2 regions of the Bacillus pumilus genome follow, and region 2 is predicted to be linked to the other one. Evidence: riboswitches for the same ligand, from Rfam matches in the RefSeq annotation. Region 2 holds a riboswitch; the other holds the start of a gene.
The links. A riboswitch is a leader RNA that binds a small molecule or an ion and turns the genes downstream of it on or off. The one in region 2 is predicted to bind glycine.

Region 1 (10,061 bases), 1.5 Mb from region 2:
GAAGACCGACTAATTTTGTTTTCCCATCAATATTTCGTTCATGTATGTTTGTCATGATTGACATCTCCTTTAATTATCTAAATAATTTTTTCATGCGTCCAAGAACAAAGACCGCTAGCAATACGCTCATAACCGCAATGATCATATCGAAAAATAACGTCATTTTAATATCGTACGTGCTGACCAACCCACTTGTAATGAGCGGCACGAGAATAAACGCGGAGCTTGCCGCAATGTTGACGTAGGATGAAGCCGTTGCTTTGTTTGTCGGGAATAGTTTCATCATGATACTCATCGCCAGCTGGAAGATTCCCGCTGTAAATAGCCCTAAGAAAAAGGTGCTGACAATCACAATGCTGTATGTTTCGATTTGAAATAATGAAAGCATCGCAAGGAATGCTCCAATTGGATAAATAATTGCCACCATAATAGGTGAAATGAATTTATCTAAGACGATCGACAGCAAGAGAACAGACACCAGTGCACCGATACTAAAATAAGATAGAAGCTGTGTGGCTTGTTCTGTGCCAAGTCCGATTAATTTTAACCCGAGCTGCGGAAGCCATGTCTGCCATACGACAAACAATGCAGTTGACGTGAACCCCATGAGTACAACAGCTAAGCCTTCACCAAGCATTTTAGGTTCTTCCTTCATTTGTTCCTGTACTGGAAGGTCACCTTGTGAAGAGACTTGCTTATGGTTCGGGAACGGCATAAAGATTAAGTAAATCCCAACAAGCAAATAAAGAAGCCCTAGTCCAAAGAACGCCCAGCCCCAGAAGATGTCATGTGCAATAAGGAATGCCAGGATAAATGGAAGAACAGTCGCTCCAATTGAAACGGACGCCTTCACTAAAACAGAAGCTGAACTTGCCTTTTTAGGAAACGATTCTGTCAAAGCAGGATATGTTCCCGAATCAAGTAACGAGTTTGCAATCCCAGCAGAAATCGCAAAGATAAATGCTAGTGTATAACTCGTTGTCGTTGGAATACCGATTAAGAATAATAAGTAAAGAAAGTTTCCTGTAATAATGACAGGCTTACGTCCCCAGCGGTCGGCTAACCGGCCTGAGAAAAAGAGAGCAACCAGTTTACCAATTCCGATCGCCGATACAAGCAAGCTGATTTTCGGAATATCCACATGGTAGCGTTCAGATAAGCTGTCCATGTTGGAAGCTACAATAATATTGATCATGCCGAGCATGAAGTAGTTTAAATACATGCCAACAGACGATTTAATATAAGGATTTTTCATGTTCCCACTCCTATATTTGAAACCCCTTTAGGGTCAAATTCTTGTATACCCTTTGTTATTTCCTTAAAAGTAAATAATATGATGCCCATCACAACACCCCTTGTGTAATTGATGAAAAAAATAATGAATATTCATCTGTTTTTCAATTAAGTACATCGTTCTACTAAAACCTAAAAATAAAAATAGAATTGATAAGAAAGTAAATCTTCATAATTTGATCAGAATCAGAAAATTCCACTTTTAACTGATGTTGATTAAAAAAACGATACTCTGAAATAGGTATAACGATATACTAAAAGAAGCAACGAGATAAATATACTCCTGTGTTTTAAATGTGTCAAGTTTATGACTTTGTGATTTAAAAAAATAAAAATGAAACAAAGAAATAGTTGACTTGATCAATAAAAAAAGAGAATTGCTGCATGCAATTCTCTTTTTCATCATGAGGGAGCGGTTTCTCTAATATGAAGTTGAGGCTTTAATATCAATCTCTGCAGCTCTTCATCCTGTTCGTTCATTTTATGATATAAAAGGTTCGCTGCTTTTACCCCGATGGATCGGGGGAAGGAGGAAACAGTGGTGAGCGGCGGATGGTACATCTCCGCTTCAGGAACATTATCGAATCCAACCACATCGATATCTTCACCAGGCTTAATGTCACGAGCTGATAGTTCTTGAATGACCCCAAATGCGACTAGATCACTAAAACAAAAAATAGCAGTAGGAGGCTCAGGCTGATCAATCACTTGGGCAAGCGCTTCTTTCCCGCCTTCACGAGTAGGTTCTATGTCAATAATAAGAGAATCATCAATCATCAGATTTTCTTCGTCATGGGCTTTTTTGAAACCTTTCATCCGCTCAATCCAAGTCGATGAGGTCTTGATGCCGCCTAAGAAGGCGATACGCCGATGTCCCTTTTGAAGAAGATGACGAATCGCCATCCAAGCACCTTGTTCATAATCAACGCCGACATAGTCACATTGCACATCTGATAATTCACGATTTGCCAGTACTTTTGGGGTGCGAATTTGATTTAATTGTTTGACCGTTCGTGCAGAGCTTTTTGAAGCTGGGTTTAAAATAATCCCGCCCACTCGGTGCTCTACCATTGTGGAAATGAGCCGCTCCTGTTTATCGACACTGTCAAAGGTCGTACCAAGTAAAACAGTATAGCCTAGTGATTCAAGCGTGGTTTGCACGCCAATTAAAAACTCAGAAATAAAGGTGTTAGAAATATCCGTGACAATCACACCAACGATATTTGAGCTTTTTGACCGCATGTTGGCAGCAACGCGGTCGTATACGTATCCTAAGTCCTCCATGGATTGCAGTACTTTTTTTCGAGTGGCTTCAGAGATTCTAGGATTATTTCGAACAACAAGTGATGCCGTTGAAGTCGAAACACCGGCATGCTTGGCGACTTCCTGTAATGTGACACGCTGTTTGTTCATTTTTTTCATTTGTTTTCACCAACTTCCATGGATTTCCTAACTTTGTTCTTGATCAAGAGGGATTTCTCCAGCAAACGAGCCGAACATCTTTTGATTTATTATACATGAATCAAGAGGGATTGATGAAGTGAAGTTATATGGCTACCACCGTCAATCATAAAAGATTTCCATTGACAGCTTTCTTTTAGAGGCGTAAAATATGAAATTATTCAGAAATAGCAACATTTTAATTAAATAACGAAGGCTATGAATGCTGTGGGTCACACTATGGCAGGAGCAGCTTCTGGAGAGACCGCATGAATGTGCGGCGCCGAAGGGTTCACAATCTCAGGCAAAAGGACAGAAGAGTACGAAATATTGTATTTGTAGTGCATGGATGACGCCGTGTATTGCTTTTCGCTATTTTGCTATTCTTTTATGACCGAGAGATTGGAGCGCATCCAATCTCTTTTTTTATGGACTTTTTGAGAGTTCATTATTTCAGTATAAGATCGTGTCGTAGGAGGGCGTTAGCATTGGAACAACAAGAATTGAAACGAGATTTATCAAACCGCCATGTTCAGTTGATTGCAATTGGCGGAACCATTGGAACTGGGCTATTTTTAGGCTCTGGAAAGGCCATTCAATTGGCAGGTCCATCGATCATTTTTGCTTATTTAATTGTCGGGATGGCGATCTTTTTTGTCATGAGGGCACTTGGTGAACTGCTCTTATCGAAGACAGGCTATCAGTCATTAACCGATATTGCAGAGGACTACCTTGGTCCGTGGGCATCCTTTGTGACAGGGTGGACGTATTGGTTTTGCTGGATTATGACCGCGATGGCGGATGTTATTGCTGTCGGAGTGTATGTGCAGTATTGGTTTGATATCCCGCAATGGATTCCTGCCATCATTTGTTTGTTGATTTTACTAGGGTTTAATTTATTAACGGTGAAGCTTTTCGGAGAAATGGAATTCTGGTTTGCACTTATTAAAGTGATTACGATTCTATTATTGATCGGCGTTGGAATTGTCCTTTTAATCATTGGTTTTCAAACAGATGCAGGACCGGTGACGGTAACGAATCTTTGGTCACACGGCGGACTATTCCCGCATGGTGTCACAGGCTTCTTACTGTCATTCCAAATGGTCATCTTTGCGTATGTGGGAGTGGAACTGGTCGGTGTGTCCGCAGCAGAAACAGCCAATCCACAAAAAAACATCCCGTCTGCGATTAATAAAATTCCATTAAGAATTCTATTTTTCTATGTGGGAGCGATCTTTGTTTTACTATGTATCAACCCATGGACTGAGCTCAGTGCATCAGAAAGTCCTTTTGTAAAAACCTTTGGGCTGATTGGAATTCCAGTAGCAGCGGGACTCATTAATTTTGTTGTCTTGACGTCTGCGGCTTCGGCTTGTAATAGCGGTATGTTCTCGACGAGCCGAATTTTGTATAATCTCAGTCATCAAAAACAGGGCCCATCTTCCTTTGGACGTCTGAATAAGCACGCTGTTCCAAGTAATGCACTATTCGTTTCAACAATTGTGGTATCGGTCGGTGCTCTTTTAAGCAAGCTGATTCCAGAGCAAGCCTTTGGTATTGTCACAACCATCAGTGCCATTTGTTTCATTTGGGTATGGAGTATTATTTTAATTTGCCATTTGAAATATAAAAAAACAAAGCCTGAACTGCATGCAGCATCTACCTTTAAAGCACCGTTCACACCATTTGTAAACATTTGTGTTCTTGTCCTTTTTGCTGCCATTCTTGTGATCATGCTGTTTGCGGATGCAACACGCCCGGCGCTCTTGTTAACACCGGTTTGGTTTGGTTTCTTATTATTGATTTATGCACGAAAGAAACGCCGTGCATCATAATGGACGGAAAAGCACAGCCTTTGCATTGGGCTGTGCTTTTGTTCATTTAACGATTTCTAATCCTGAACATATAATTTGCATTCAAAATGATTAAAACAAGTCCAATCACGATGATTGAGAAGAGTTGAGAGTGATTGGCTCCAAGGGAATACACAATCAGAATAAACATGGCACTGGTCAATAAGATGTTCATCATTTGATACGTGTGAAACAGTCCGCCAAGCATCACATGCTTTTCACCTTCGTCAGAAATAGCGAGCAGCTTTTTACTATAATCTTTGTCAGACGGGCTTGGGAGATTGCGATTAGGGTAGACAAGTTGTAGAACGGATATCGCTACATAAGAACTGATAATGGTGACGATAAATAAAGCAACATTGACGAGAATCAGCCAAATAGGCTGTTCGGTAACGATAGCCATACCGGTGGCAATTATGGACAAAATGGTACTCACCGTATTGGATAAAGTCGAATCAGTAAAGGTGCGATACTGTTTTGCTTCGAGTTCATCCTCTTCATCTCCAGATACCGAAAGAGATACTCTTTTCTTCATACGTGAAATCCCTGAAAAACAATAAACAATCAATACAATCGTCAATCCACTGATGACAAGTGTCGCTTCGAATGCAATATCAAGAAGTGTCATTTCAAATTCGGCAGCCAGCAGACAGTAAGCGCCGAGAAAGCCAAGGAGAGCACCTGAGAGCAGTTTGTATACAGTTTTCATGATAGTTCATCCTCCTCGAATAGAAAAATACGTTCAATGGGTTCCTGAAAAATTCGTGAAAGCTTAACAGCGAGCAAGAGAGACGGCATTAATTCATCGCGTTCCATTAAGCTGATGGTCTGACGAGAAACCTTTGCACGCTTGGCAAGCTCAGTTTGGTTCAAACCATCACGTGCACGAAGCTCTTTTAGCCGATTTTTCATTCTGTCACCTCAATTTTGATCTGAATCTTTCTTTGATTGTAAAACATGTTATTCAAATTGACAAGTAAAGTTGTCAATTTGATAAAAATAATTGTCAGATAAGATCATCTTTCTTCAAAAGGTGAACCATGATACGCTAAAAGAAAGAGAAACAGAAAATAGGTGATGCCCGTGTTCATTGACCAATTAAAAAATGACTTACATCAATCTCAACCGTTATTTATTGGAGAAGAAACAGCGTTCAAAGCTGCAGTCCTTGTCCCTTTGGTGCAAGTAAACGGAGAATGGCATATTTTATTTGAGGTGCGATCGCTCATCATGAGAAAACAGCCGGGAGATATTAGCTTCCCAGGTGGCAAACTCGACGGCAGCGAAACAGCACAGGAAGCTGCATTGCGAGAAACACATGAAGAGCTGGGCATTCCGCCAGAATCGGTGGAGATTCTTGGACAGCTTAGTCCTTACATTGCGTCTCCATCCTTCGTGGTCTACCCATATGTCGGGATCATTGATGAACAAAAAGTGAAACACTCCTTCAATCAAGAAGAAGTAGAAGAGACCTTTACTGTGCCTCTATCATGGCTAAGTCAATATGAGCCGTACCTACATCATGTATCCGTTCAGCCAACTCCTGCTGAGGATTTCCCTTATGAAAAAATCATGAATGGTGAGAAGTACCGCTGGGGAAGCCGTTCGATAGAGGAATGGTTTTATGATTATGAAAACTACACCATTTGGGGATTAACAGCCCGCATATTAAAGCATTTTGTGACCGTTGCAAAAAGAAATTCCTAGAGATTCGCTCTCTAGGAATTTGTTGTTTTCAGCCGTTCTTTCGCTGTTTGTTTTCCTTTACCAATTGGAATAGGCGCTCTCGCTTGGCTCAGTCCATAGGAAGGCATATTCACATAGACAGATTCATACGAGCCGGCTTGAATTTGATAGGTTTCATGATAAATACCCACTGCGTCATTGTTCTGAGCCCTCTGATGGAAGTTCTTCCAAGCCGCCAAATGTTTTTCCATCTTCGCATAAGCCAGAAGGTCATCTGTTGATTTCCAATATTGGATCATCGCTGTCGTACGTAAGCCAAAGTAATTCTCTGTCCCGAGGAAACCAAGCTCATCTTGATGGGTATACAGCTCTTTGATCATGCCAGGCATCGCCATGAACACAGGCATCCATTGATGAACCGCCCAGCGTTTGTTGATCCGCATGCCGATAATAAACACAACAATCGAGTCAGAATTCTCTGTTGTAAATCTGCCAGCACGTATGTCTTTTTTCATTCATTTACCCTTCCTTCTTCATCAAATGGGATGTTTCCACGCACCAATCAATTCCTGCTTGAGCCACTCTTTTTCCGTAATCTAAAGTAAACAGCCAATACTTCGCATCTGCTTCATCTGGATAAAGCTCTTGAATGTTTTCTTCAATCGAAACATAGGTCTCATAACGGATACGAAGCTGCCTTTCATAATCCTGTAGCAGTACCAGCTTTTTCTCAATCGAAAGATATTGACCGAAGAATAACTTTAATAACACTTCATTTCGTTCCGTTGGTAACTGATCGAGAGGCTTTGCCAGCCACTCTCTTAACGTCTCCAGCCCTTTTTCAGTCAGATGATATTCCCGCTTGTCGGAGCGGCCAGACGTAGAAGCGGGTGAAACCTCAGCAAGACCTTCCACGACTATTAACTTTAAAGCTGGATAAATTTGTCCATAACTAATTTTCCAAAAATGATGCAAGCTCTTATCAATTAATTGCTTCACTTCATACCCAGACTTACAATCTGTCGTTAAAATACCTAAAATCGCATACGTCGTATCATTGTATTTTTTCATATCAGCACACCTATCTAAAAGATATATCATTTAGATATATAATAATTGATATTCAGTGGAAAATACAAGCAGGTTTTAAAAAATATATTTTATAAAGGAGGTGAAGAGACAACAGATTTTGTGAATTGGGAAGATGAATCACTCATATAAATTGACATGACGATGGAGAAAAAAATAATGATAGCGGAGGGGGACAAATGAGCAAATCAAAAATTTGGATCATGGCTGTCCTGACGGTACTAGTCATTGGTGCAGTTGGCTGGATAGCATATCAAGCAACCGCAAAAAAGAGTGCACTGAATCACTCCTACGCCTTTGCGTATAAAACAAAAGATCGTGTGAATTGGTTTAAGGTAACGGAGAGAAAAGGGAAAGTAACAGGTCATCTGAATGAAACCATTCTGGAAGAAAATCCGGAAATGCATTATGATCCTAATCTATTTAAAAATAAATATCAATTAACTGGAAAAGTAATTGAAAACGGTTACGAATTTCAAGTGAAGCAAGGAAAAGATACGGCTATATACGAAGTTCATATTGCTGGAAAAGATCTTTCTGTGAAAAAACAAGGTGAAAACAAAAGCACCACATACAAAGCGGTTGATCAAAAAAAGCTAAAGGCGTATCAAAAAGTCATTCAAGATCGATATGATGAACTAATAGATGACTCAGAAAATAGATTTTATGATTATTTAAGAGACTACATCAAGAAAGTAACAGGCGCTTACGGTTATCTGTATACTGCGGAGGATGATTCATACCAACTATTTCTACAAGTAAAGCACATGCATATTGAGTCAGAATGGTCAGGGTCTTTTCTGATGAGAACAGTTCCAGGGGATGGTAGTGAACCTTATAAAGAGACGAAACATAAAGCCGGTGGTGTTTCTGATGGAATCATGTTTGATATCAGTACCTATCCTCAAATCGAAGAGCACAAAACGGGTATTATCGTAGGTTCGACGAATCGAGGTGCAAAATCAATAAAACTTCCTCTGAAAATAGCAGGCGGCACTGTAGAATTTAAACCAGTCACGAAACAGGAATATCAAAAACAATCTGAAGCATTTAAAAAGCAGGCGGAAGAAAAGAAAAAATAGACTGTGTTAAACCAGATGAGTGAGTCAACTTATCTGGTTTTTTTATGGTGGAAATAGTTCTTATTAATGATAAAAGGAAATAGGTGTATAAAAAAAGAGAAAGGCTGCTTCAAGTAATTAAAGAAAAGAAATTTGGGTATATGGACCTTAATAATTTTTAGAAAAATAAATGTTGACGCTTTCATATAATCGATATATACTAAAATCAAATCCAATATTGATAAATTAGACATGTGACTGGTCATGCAGGCAGGATCTAAAAACGATGAATTTCTTTAATTTGTCGTTTTAGGTCCTTTTTTTGTTGCTAAAATATAGGTCTCATGTATGAGAAAAGGGGGAGAAAAAATGGATTACACACAGGTTGCCAAAGACGTTTTACAGCATGTAGGTGGCAAAGAAAACATTGCGCACCTTGAGCACTGTTCAACAAGACTTCGCTTCACACTAATTGATCAGAAAAAAGCAGATGTACCAGCACTAGAAAAAACACCAGGTGTCATAGCTGTCAGAATGTCAGGACAATGCCAAGTGGTCATTGGGAATGACGTCATTGAAGTGTATCAAAAGGTAACAAAATTAATGGGCGGCAGCTCGCCTGGACAAGACGTGCCATCCAATCAGCCAAAAGAAAAAAGAAAAATAGGCACAGTTCTGTTAGATTTCATTGTAGGTGTCTTCCAACCGCTTGTTCCAGCTATCGCAGGCGGAGGGATTTTAAAATCATTTCTTCTCCTTTTCTCTCTATTAGGCTGGATGGATGCAAAGGGTCAAACCTATCAAATATTGAACATGGTAGGGGACGCACCACTTTACTTCCTGCCTTTACTAGTCGCTGTAACGACGGCGAATAAACTAAAGGTAAACCCATTGGTCGCATTATCAGCAGTCGGTGCGCTTCTTCTTCCGAACATGACGGCTATGCTTACTGAAGGTGCGCAATTGCTGTCATTCGACGTGAAAAATATAGCTTATGCGTATCAAGTGTTCCCAGCAATCCTTTCTGTATTGCTGTACGCTCAAATGGAAAAATTCTTTACACGATTTTCACCAAAACCAATTCGGATTTTCTTTGTTCCAATGATGTCATTAGTCATTACTGTACCAGTTACATTACTTCTATTAGGACCGATTGGTTTTACAGCAGGACAAGGTTTTTCATCCATCATTCTTGCAATGTTTAATACAGTAGGATGGGTAGCTGTCGCGATTTTAGCAGCAGTCCTTCCATTCATGGTCGCATCAGGTATGCACAAAGCGATGGTCCCTTATGCAGTCACAACGATGGGTACCCTTGGGAAAGAAGCACTTTATTTGCCAGCATCACTTGCGCATAATATTGCGGAAAGTGGAGCGTGTTTCGCTGTAGCACTACGCACAAAAGACAAGGTACTCAGATCAACAGCCATTTCGGCAGGGATTTCAGCATTTTTTGGTATCACAGAGCCTGCTTTGTATGGTGTGACACTTCAAAATAAGCGAGTCCTTGGAAGTGTCATGATTGGTTCGTTTGTTGGCGGGATCTTCATTGGATTAGTTGGTATACAAGCCTTTGTACTTGTTGGCCCTGGATTAGCAAGTATGTCGATGTTTATATCAGATGAGCTCCCACGAAATC
Region 2 (10,061 bases):
TCAAATCCCATATCCCCCGGTCTTGCTCTGCTCAAAACGGCATTCAAGTTCGCTCCATCATAATAAAGCTTGCCACCAGCTCCGTGAACGACTTCAGCCATTTCTAAAATATTTTCTTCGAATAGGCCGAGTGTATTCGGATTCGTCAGCATTAAAGCCGCAGTTTCTTCATTGACAACACGGCGCAGGTCCTCTAAATCAACAAGCCCATTCTCATCAGATGCGACGGTAATGGTTTCAAACCCAGCCACTGTCGCAGATGCTGGGTTCGTTCCATGAGCAGAATCCGGCACAATGACTTTTGTTCGTTTATGATCTCCTCTTGCTTCATGGTACGCACGGATCATCATGAGTCCTGTCCATTCCCCGTGTGCCCCTGCCGCAGGCTGTAATGTCACAGCGTCCATCCCCGTAATTTCTTCAAGATGATCACCTAGATCATACAGCAATTCTAATGCTCCCTGCACAGTGTCTGCCTCTTGTAGTGGATGGACTTGCGCGAAGCCTGCAAGGCGTGCAACCTTTTCATTAATCTTTGGATTATATTTCATTGTACAAGAGCCAAGAGGATAAAATCCGGAATCGACCCCGTGATTACGTCTTGATAATGCTGTATAATGACGCATAATATCAAGCTCAGATACTTCAGGAAGCTCAGCATCATCATGACGGATATACGTGTCATCAAATAAAGCTGGGATCTCCTGTTCAGGTACATCTAAATCAGGCAGGCTATAACCAATTCTTCCTTCTTTGGATAATTCAAAAATAAGCGGCTGATCTTGTTTATTCATGGCGATCCCCCAATTCCTTCATGAACGTATCAATTTCTTCTTTCGTTCTTAGCTCTGTCACGGCGACAAGCATGTGATGTTGAAGCTCTGGGAAGTCTCTCCCTAAGTCATAGCCGCCGATGATTCCTTTTTCAAGCAATCGTTTATTGGCTTCTTTTACAGGTTCTTGTAATTTGATGACAAATTCATTGAAATGGGCCCCTTCTACATCAGCAAGCAGTCCATATGCTTTTGCCTGCGTCTTCGCATAGTGGGCTTTTTGTACGTTTTGATACGCAATGTCTTTGATGCCTGTTTTTCCGAGTGCTGTCATGGCAACGGAAGCGGCTAATGCATTTAATGCCTGATTCGAACAAATATTGGACGTCGCTTTATCTCTCCGAATATGCTGCTCACGCGCTTGAAGGGTTAGTACAAACCCACGAACACCATTTTCGTCTTCTGTCTGCCCGACTAAACGACCTGGCACTTTTCGCATCAACTTTTTCGTCACAGCAAAATATCCGCAATGCGGCCCGCCAAACGCTGCTGGAATACCAAACGGCTGTGCATCACCAACGACAATGTCTGCTCCAAGTTTTCCTGGCGGCGTCAGTAACCCGAGTGCAAGTGGATTACTAGAGACAACGAACAGACTTTTCCCTTTATGCGCAATAGGTTCAATGTCTTTTAACGGTTCGACGACACCAAAAAAGTTTGGATATTGCACAAGAACTGCTGCTGTATCTTCGCAGACAGCCTTTTCTAATGCTGCTAGGTCCGTCTGCCCTTTTTTCGCAGGCACTTCAACAACTTCGATGTGCTGTCCTTTGGCGTATGTTTTTAGCACGGCTCTTGCTTCAGGGTGAACCGTTTCAGAAACAACCACTTTTTTCTTTTTTGTATGTCCAGCAGCTAGCATTGCCGCTTCAGCTAATGCTGTCCCGCCATCATACATCGAGGAGTTAGCAAGATCCATACCTGTCAGCTCAGCAATCATTGTTTGAAATTCAAAAATGGCTTGTAGTTCACCTTGCGAAATCTCCGGCTGATAAGGTGTGTATGCTGTATAAAATTCAGAACGTGAGATGACATGATCCACAATGACAGGCTGGTAATGATCATATACACCGGCACCAAGAAACGATGCATAGGAGACCGTATCTTTATTCTTTGCAGCTAATCGGGATAATTCCCTTACAAGCTCTGTTTCAGATGCGGCTGCTTTAATGTTGTATGCTCCTTTAAATCTCACTTTTTCTGGGATATCTGAAAAAAGCTCATCAATCGACTGAACGCCGATGACATCCAGCATTTCTTTTTGATCTTGCTCGGTTTGCGGCAAATACCTATGCTTCATCCTCTATTCCCCCTCGTTATTTGGCTCTTTTATAAAATGGTGTTGCGACGATTTTCGCTTTTAGACGTTTTTTGCGAACTTGTACTTCTATCTCTGTTCCAAGCTGCGCCTGAGAAGATTCAATTAAAGCAAGCCCGACATTTTTCTTTAATGTTGGGGACTGTGTGCCCGTTGTGACTACCCCAATCTGCTTTTCTCCTGAAAAGACCGGATAGTCTGTGCGCGGAATCCCTTTATCTATCATTTCAATGCCGACAAGCTTTCGCTTCGGCCCTTCTTCTTTTTGCTTCTTGAGCGCTTCTTTGCCAATAAAATTGGCTTCTTTATCCGTTTTGACAGCAAAGCCAATCCCGCCTTCTAATGGAGAGATATCCTTTGATAGCTCCTGCCCATAAAGCGGAAGTCTTGCTTCAAATCTCAAGGTGTCACGTGCACCGAGCCCGCACGGTATTAATCCTTTTGGTGCGCCTGCTTTTAATAAAGCCGACCAAATGTGGACCGCATCTTCTGACTGGCAATAGATTTCAAAGCCGTCTTCTCCTGTGTAGCCAGTTCTTGAAACAAGCACCTCTTTTTGAGCAACCTCAGCTCTTGATAAAAATGTAAATGGCTTGAGCGATGTCACTTCTTCATCCGCCACATCTTTCATGATGTCAGCGGCAAGAGGTCCTTGAAGGGCTAGCAAGGCGATTTGATCAGAGACATTTTGGATCAATACGTCGTTCTCACCTTGATGCTGAAGCAGCCACTCCACATCTTTTTCGATATTTGATGCATTAATGACAAGCAAATAATCGTTCTTTTCTTTTTGGTAGACGAGCAGATCATCCACTGTCCCGCCATCTTCATAGCACATGGCTGTATATAGTGCCTTGCCGTCTGTCAGCTTAGACACATCATTGGTTAATAACCTTTGTAAAAAAGGAAGGGCATCTTGACCTTTGATTTCCACCTCACCCATGTGAGACACATCAAAAAGCCCTGCCTTTGTTCGAACAGCTTCGTGCTCTTCTTTAATGGAAGAAAATTGGACAGGTAATTCCCAGCCCCCGAAGTCAATGGTTTTTGCGCCAAACGTTTCATACGCATGAAAAAGCGGTGTTCGTTTCAACATCAATCGTTTCCCCCTTTTTTCTTTCAGTGCAGATCACAAGCTGAATTTTCAGAAAAAAATCACAGCAAAAAAGGACAGAGCGCTCCCTTTTATCAAAAAGAAGTCTCTGTCCTTGCACCTGAAAGTTTACAGCACAACATCATTGTGCGTTTTCCCCTTTGGTGGTTTGCTAAAAAAACGATGAGCAAACACTCTCCAGAGTTGCGTCCGGTAAGAGTACTTTTGCCTGAGAGATTCACTGAAACGAATCAGCTTGCTCCTTCGGCGCCTGCCAGTGCTAAATAACCGCCAAGTCTCTCCCCATACCATCATCCGCTCATATTCTTCACATTTATTGGACATACTATCAAAATGGGTGACTTATTTGCTAGATCACTTACCAACATCCTACCATTAGAAACGGATGAAGAGCAACAGAAAAATCATTAACATTTTTTAAACAACCATTCATTATCGTTCGCTTTTATTCAAATATCTAGTCTTTTCAAGACCTCTTAAAAAATGAAGCGTTTAAATACAGAACAATTTTATCCCCAACCTACTAGAAAGGCAGGCGACCACATTGAATATTCAAACGATTTTTGATCAGGATTGGGCAAGTGAATTTCAGCAGCGGCTTGCAGCAGACGGCCCCTGGGCGAACTGGGAAATGTACCGTTTAGCGACGCAGGTCCAAAAAGTCACAGCCATTGATTCATTTGAAGGACTGCAAGCTCCTGCCCATCTGCCTGCATTCACGCCTTTAAAACATCAGCTTGAAGTAGCCAGAAGAGTCGTAGAAGAGATGAACGGAAAAGCCATTTTAGCAGATGAAGTGGGACTTGGAAAAACCGTAGAAGCAGGACTTATTATCAAAGAATACATGATTCGTGGACTTGCCAAAAAAATTCTCATACTCGTCCCCGCCTCTCTCGTATCTCAATGGGTACAGGAGCTGCGGACGAAATTTTATATTGATGCTGTCGAACAAAAAAAGAGCTACGTGTGGGAGCAGTGTGACGTCGTGGTTTCCTCCATTGATACAGCCAAAAGGCAGCCGCATCGAGACACTATTTTATCCATTGCCTACGATATGGTCATTATTGATGAAGCACACAAACTGAAAAACAATAAAACGAAAAACTATGAATTTGTGAGAAATCTAAATAAGAAATTCTGCTTGCTGCTGACAGCGACGCCTATCCAAAACCGTATTGGAGAAATATTTAATCTTGTCTCCCTTCTGAAGCCAGGTCACCTAGGGAATGAACATCAGTTTAAAGATGTCTTTGCCAAAAAGGATTTACAGCTAGAAGACCATGATCGTTTAAAACAGCTTGTGAATAAAGTGATGATTCGTAACCGAAGGCAAGACACGGGCATTGAGTGGACAAAACGGCATGTCAAAACGATTTCCATTGATTTCTCTCCGACGGAACAAGCATTATATGATGAAATCTGCAAGCTGAAAGAGAACCCGTCCTATACTAAACACATGTTTTCCATCATGACCTTGGAACGAGAATGCTGTTCAAGTCGCGAGGCGGTCTATATGACAATTAAAAAAATGCAGGAAGATGAAAAACATATCCTTGGATCCTCTGCTATAGCGCAAATTATGGAGAAAATCAATCAAGTGCAGCAAAACACAAAGGCGCTTGAAGTCGTTAGGCTTATTCAACAGTTAAATGAAAAAGTCATTATTTTCACCAAATACCGCGCGACACAAATTTATTTACAATGGTTTCTTCAGCAAAATGGCATCAGCTCCGTTCCTTTTCGGGGCGGCTTTAAGCGGGGCAAAAAGGATTGGATGAAAGATTTATTTAGAGAACGGGCGCAAGTGTTAATTGCTACAGAAGCCGGCGGCGAAGGAATCAACCTTCAGTTTTGTAACCAAATCATCAACTACGATCTTCCGTGGAACCCGATGCGTTTAGAACAGCGGATTGGACGTATCCACCGCCTTGGACAAGAGCGAGATGTCCACATTTACAATATGGCAACTAACGGTACCGTTGAGGAACACATCTTAAAGCTTTTATATGAAAAAATTCAGCTGTTTGAAAACGTCATTGGCGATCTAGATGATATTTTAACGCGAATCGATATCAAAGATGCCGAATCAGAACTGCATCAGATTCTCTTTCAGCACGAATCAGACGGTGACATGAAAAAGAAATTAACTCAGTTTGCTTCCTATTTAACAGAAGCAAAAACACCGCTTTTAGAAAAAAGACAGCAAGGCTCATAAAGGAGAGTTGATCAATGAAGCAGCGTGACATACATACCTTTCTTCTCCGTTTCTTTCAGGCAAATCAATGCGACATACTAGAAGAAAGTGCTGGACATATGACCGTACAACTAACCATCGATATGGATAAATTGATTATGAACCGCCCTTTTTATTGGCACTGGCTTGAAAAAACTGGTGGTGTTCCGGAGCCGCGGCAATTGACCCTCATCACCGATCAAAAAAAAGTGGATGATACCATTGAGGGTGAATTTATCCACTTCGGCTCCCCTCGTTTATTTCAAATTTTCGAAGCTGTCAAACAGCAGGGCCGATTTATCCGTCTCTATGAACGAGTCACCCCTCTCATGGCCAACCAGATCGCACTCGAGCCCTGGCTTGGTCTCAATGTGAAAATTTCTTATCTCGCAGATCGAAAGAAGGATAAGCTTTTATCACTAGGACTTCATCTAATACGCGGAGAAGTCGTTGAACAATTTCAAGAAAAGCTGGAAACCCGTGAGCTGTCATCTCAAATTCCCGATTACTGCTTTACGATGAGTACAATGATCAAGCCAGAAAGCGGCGTCAAACGGCTCTACAGTTTAATGGAGCATTACGCCCATGAGGAACCAGATGATTGGGCGGTAAGAGCTGTTCAAAAATGGAAAGAAGACACTGAACTTTTAAACCAATTTTATGAAGGGACTTCAGACACGTCTGTAGAATATGAAATAGAAAGACAAGCACTCAAAACTTTATACGAACCAAAAATCAGTCTAACGATTGAAAATGGCGGACTTTTTTACTTACAGCAAAAAAGAGGAGGTTGACCTATAGGTCCCCTCCCTTTCATGTGACGTACAATTTTCGATCAGCCAAAAGCAACGTTTGTCTGTTTGTATTGGGCGGAAAAATGACGCAAGCAAACTATGAGGTCTTACCACCTGTGTCTTTCCATTTCATGCGTTAAGTGCCTGAAATACATGATTCAGTATTTTAGGAGGGTATTTGTATGGAAAAGAAAACGAACATATTAGACAGTGAATGGGTTCAATTATTACTTGAAGCTCGTAAAGCAGGGCTAACAGTAGAAGAAGTCCGTCAATTCCTCAAATCAAGTGAAAAGTCCTCTGAGTCTCACCCTCTGGTAAGAAGTCATTCTATCAAACCTTTCTGAATGTGCTATAATATCGAAAGGAAGGTGATGACATTGATTGGCCAGCGTATTAAACAATACCGCAATGAAAAAGGCTACTCACTATCAGAACTGGCCGAAAAGGCTGGGGTAGCGAAGTCTTATTTAAGCTCAATAGAAAGAAACTTGCAAACAAACCCCTCCATTCAATTTCTTGAAAAAGTCTCCGCTGTTCTGGACGTCTCGGTTCATACACTGTTACACGAAAAAGATGAAACCGAATACGATGGTCAATTAGATAGTGAATGGGAAAAACTAGTTCGAGATGCAATGACATCAGGGGTTTCGAAAAAGCAATTTCGTGAATTTTTAGATTATCAAATCTGGAGAAAAAAAGCAAGAAGAGGAGTAAAGCGCACATTTTAGCGCATACTCCTCCAATTGCTATGCAGAACTTGATATCAGTCTAAAGACTGACTTTATTTTTTATCTTCGCTGTGTGCTTTTTCGTTTTCTTTCACGTAGCCTTTTTCATCCGTATGCTTTTTGGGATTGATCGTTAAACCATTCCACTGAGTCGCTTCGAAGGAAAGATCAATTTGAATCGCATCGCCTTGGTATTTATTTTGGATATAGTGACCAGCTTTATCCTTCGTCTGGTCATTGACAAATTCAATGATCATTTCCATTTTATCGTAATCAAACGGGTTCTTTGGTATGCCGTCATACTCTGGAGCCACTGTTCCATCAACAGTTGCTACATTAATCTTCCCACTTTCATGTAAAAACTTCTCATCGACGGCATGACGAAGCTTTTCAAATGCAGTCTGATCCTGTTTTGCCGTTAGTTCATGCAAGTCAAGCAGGTTTGCAGCATCTAAGATAATATTTTTCGGATAACCATTTCCACCTTCGGCTCCAACCGTCAGAACACTCACCTGAAACTGACTGAGAAATTCTTCAGCTGTATTCTTACCGCCATTTTTCGAGGAAGCTCCATCTTGAAACTGGCTGTAATCAAGACTCATCAGCACTTGATTGATCGCAAGTGATCCTTTATTTTCAAAATTAAATTCTTTCTTGATGCGATCACCAGGTTTTAAGTTTGAAAGGTTGATGGCGCCGGAGTTCTCTTTTGCAGATAAATCCAGCTCTCCTGTCGAGTAGACCGCATTTGCCGTTTCTACATCGTTAAACGCCGCCCATGTCCCCCCACCAATTAATGCCAGGCCTAAAGCCCCTGATAATACACCTAAACGAATTGATCTTTTCTTTGCCATGAATGAACCCCCTAATAAATTGTTTTATTGAAACCTAATTAGGTTACAAACGAAAATTTAAGCTTGTTCCTCTGACATCTGTAAATCGGCCGTGTGTCTTCGGTGTTTTGCAGCGCCTACAAAATGAAGAGTCGAATAAACGAGCAGCATCACACCTGGTATAATGAGCAGCAACGCGGTTCCAGCCGAAGTCCCTGCATACGAAAGAAGCTTTCCTGCATATGGAATGGTCACACCCGTATACTGCGCAGCCACCTGATCCGCTTTTACTAGCGTGCCGTCCTGATACATATTGTGGTCACCTTTCGTCTCAAAGGCTTTATTTGCTCCCTTTCCTTTCACCCCAACAATTCGGTGGGTCACATAAGACTGGTCCTGCTTCGTTTGAAATGTGATAATATCCCCTTTTTTAAGTGCCTCCGGTGAAGTCACTTCTTTTACGACAATGAGTGAGCCAGTCGAAAATTCTGGTTCCATTGAGCCAGATAATACTTGCTTGAATTGATAACCGAAAATTTGAGGATCTCCCCCTGTAGTTCTTGATGACAATACGACAATAATACATGCAATCATCACCGTGAACACCACCACATAAAGAATACTTCCAGACATCTTCATCCATTTCTTCATGACCTCTTCTCCCCTTCGCCTATCATTGTTTCATTTAGAAGACAGCTCCATTTAGGATGCCTTTTCTTGACACTTTGCGAGCTGCATATGTTTAGACCATATAAATGCTTCTCCAGATCCTTCAAAACCTTTAGGGTAATAGATTTTAAACACATAGATTCCATTCGTTTTTGCTTTATCTGTCGTGACAGTCGTTGTTTGTTGAGAAAGAAGGGACTGTATAGAGCCTTTTTCAAGAATATGACCATCTTGTAACGGCTTCTGCTCACTTTTCACTTTATGTAATTCCCATTTCCATTCAGAGTGTGCAATAGGTTGTCCACTATTTTTTAATGTCATGCTCAAGCTTTGAGGCGCGCAGACTGTTCTTTTGATCATCGTTTGATCAATGAGCTCCAAATGACTTCTATCCCATTTGGAAGTCTGACAATGCTGGTCCGTCTGTTCAAAATTTTCGCATGTTTTCATGACAAAATTTGAGTGCTCAATATCGTTAAAAGAAGCGTTCGTTTTTGAGATCAAGAGTGACGTGAAAATCAAACAAATGGCACAAAAAAGTACAAAGAACGACTGTTTCATTCATTCTCCAACTCCTTGAACGATTGTTCTTTAATAAGAACGATTACATACAGTATAAGGAAATACCTATAAAACCCAAAACGTCAAATTAGTCCATTTTGTTCTTAAACAAGAATGATTACGAGAAAATTCTTCCATTTTCTCATTCTTTCGCCGTATTCAATATTTTTTTGTGTGACATTTGTACTTCTTAAAAATTTACATAAAAGTGCAGCATTTGGTCAGAATAATAGCAGGTGAGGTGATGTGAAGTGAAATATGGAAAGATGATAATCATGCTCAGTTTACTGTTGGGTCCTATGATACAAGACGCCAATCCTGCGGATGCGAGAGGTTTCACTGCCGCCGCAGATCAATGGGAAACGCGGGCAGTCAAAGAAGCAAAGAAACGATATCCGCTAACGCAAGTCTTATTCAAACAAAAAGTATGGGACCGTCATCGTGAGAAGGAATCTGTGAAACAGTATCATATTACGTTAAAAGACCACACCAAAGAATTTGGGGTATTTGTCACTATTTCTTATAACCCTTACTCAAACAAGGTCAATAAAGTGATTGTTGTGGAAGAATACAGCTAATGGGGCATAAAAAAACCGCCTGCTGGCGGCTTTTTACTTTTGTCGATGTCGCTTACGTTTTTTTAGCATCATTGAAAACCCAAACGGCAGAACCCCAAATAAACGCTGTGAAAATGGCGGTTTCGTTTCCATTCTCTCTTGTTTATGTTCTTTCCGTTCGTCACGTGGTGTATTCATATATTTAATGATTTCCTGTGTCATATATTTTACATAGTCATTTGTTTTCAAGCACATTCACCTCTTCTTTCTTCAAGTGTTACCAGGAAGAGGATCATTTTATACACTGGCTATTCACGGTTTGCCCATTTCATGATTTCACGGGTCTTCCAATTCAGCACGAGTTCCCGTTCATCTGATAAACCATCTTTTGTTTTCACCCTGACTAACATGTGGATAC

Region 1: linked by a shared signal. The riboswitch ahead of CKW02_RS19565 (amino acid permease) and the one ahead of gcvT (glycine cleavage system aminomethyltransferase GcvT) in region 2 are both predicted to bind glycine.

The regions. Positions count from the first base shown of each region.
Region 1 is NZ_LT906438.1:3,742,668-3,752,728, reverse strand. It holds gene CKW02_RS19580 (shikimate 5-dehydrogenase) at 1-55, opposite strand, end outside; gene CKW02_RS19575 (MFS transporter) at 74-1,255, opposite strand; gene CKW02_RS19570 (LacI family DNA-binding transcriptional regulator) at 1,696-2,715, opposite strand; glycine riboswitch at 2,980-3,059, shown strand; gene CKW02_RS19565 (amino acid permease) at 3,222-4,568, shown strand; gene CKW02_RS19560 (DUF3169 family protein) at 4,615-5,295, opposite strand; gene CKW02_RS19555 (helix-turn-helix transcriptional regulator) at 5,292-5,498, opposite strand; gene CKW02_RS19550 (NUDIX hydrolase) at 5,670-6,293, shown strand; gene CKW02_RS19545 (DUF4188 domain-containing protein) at 6,305-6,787, opposite strand; gene CKW02_RS19540 (PadR family transcriptional regulator) at 6,792-7,343, opposite strand; gene CKW02_RS19535 (hypothetical protein) at 7,541-8,443, shown strand; gene CKW02_RS19530 (beta-glucoside-specific PTS transporter subunit IIABC) at 8,792-10,061, shown strand, end outside.
Region 2 is NZ_LT906438.1:2,213,210-2,223,270, forward strand. It holds gene gcvPB (aminomethyl-transferring glycine dehydrogenase subunit GcvPB) at 1-794, opposite strand, end outside; gene gcvPA (aminomethyl-transferring glycine dehydrogenase subunit GcvPA) at 787-2,133, opposite strand; gene gcvT (glycine cleavage system aminomethyltransferase GcvT) at 2,150-3,247, opposite strand; glycine riboswitch at 3,352-3,448, opposite strand; glycine riboswitch at 3,452-3,559, opposite strand; gene CKW02_RS11305 (DEAD/DEAH box helicase) at 3,810-5,480, shown strand; gene CKW02_RS11310 (YqhG family protein) at 5,495-6,292, shown strand; gene CKW02_RS11315 (anti-repressor SinI family protein) at 6,475-6,639, shown strand; gene sinR (transcriptional regulator SinR) at 6,673-7,023, shown strand; gene tasA (biofilm matrix protein TasA) at 7,077-7,877, opposite strand; gene sipW (signal peptidase I SipW) at 7,935-8,507, opposite strand; gene tapA (amyloid fiber anchoring/assembly protein TapA) at 8,559-9,086, opposite strand; gene CKW02_RS11340 (DUF3889 domain-containing protein) at 9,386-9,664, shown strand; gene CKW02_RS11345 (YqzE family protein) at 9,698-9,892, opposite strand; gene CKW02_RS11350 (competence type IV pilus minor pilin ComGG) at 9,952-10,061, opposite strand, start outside.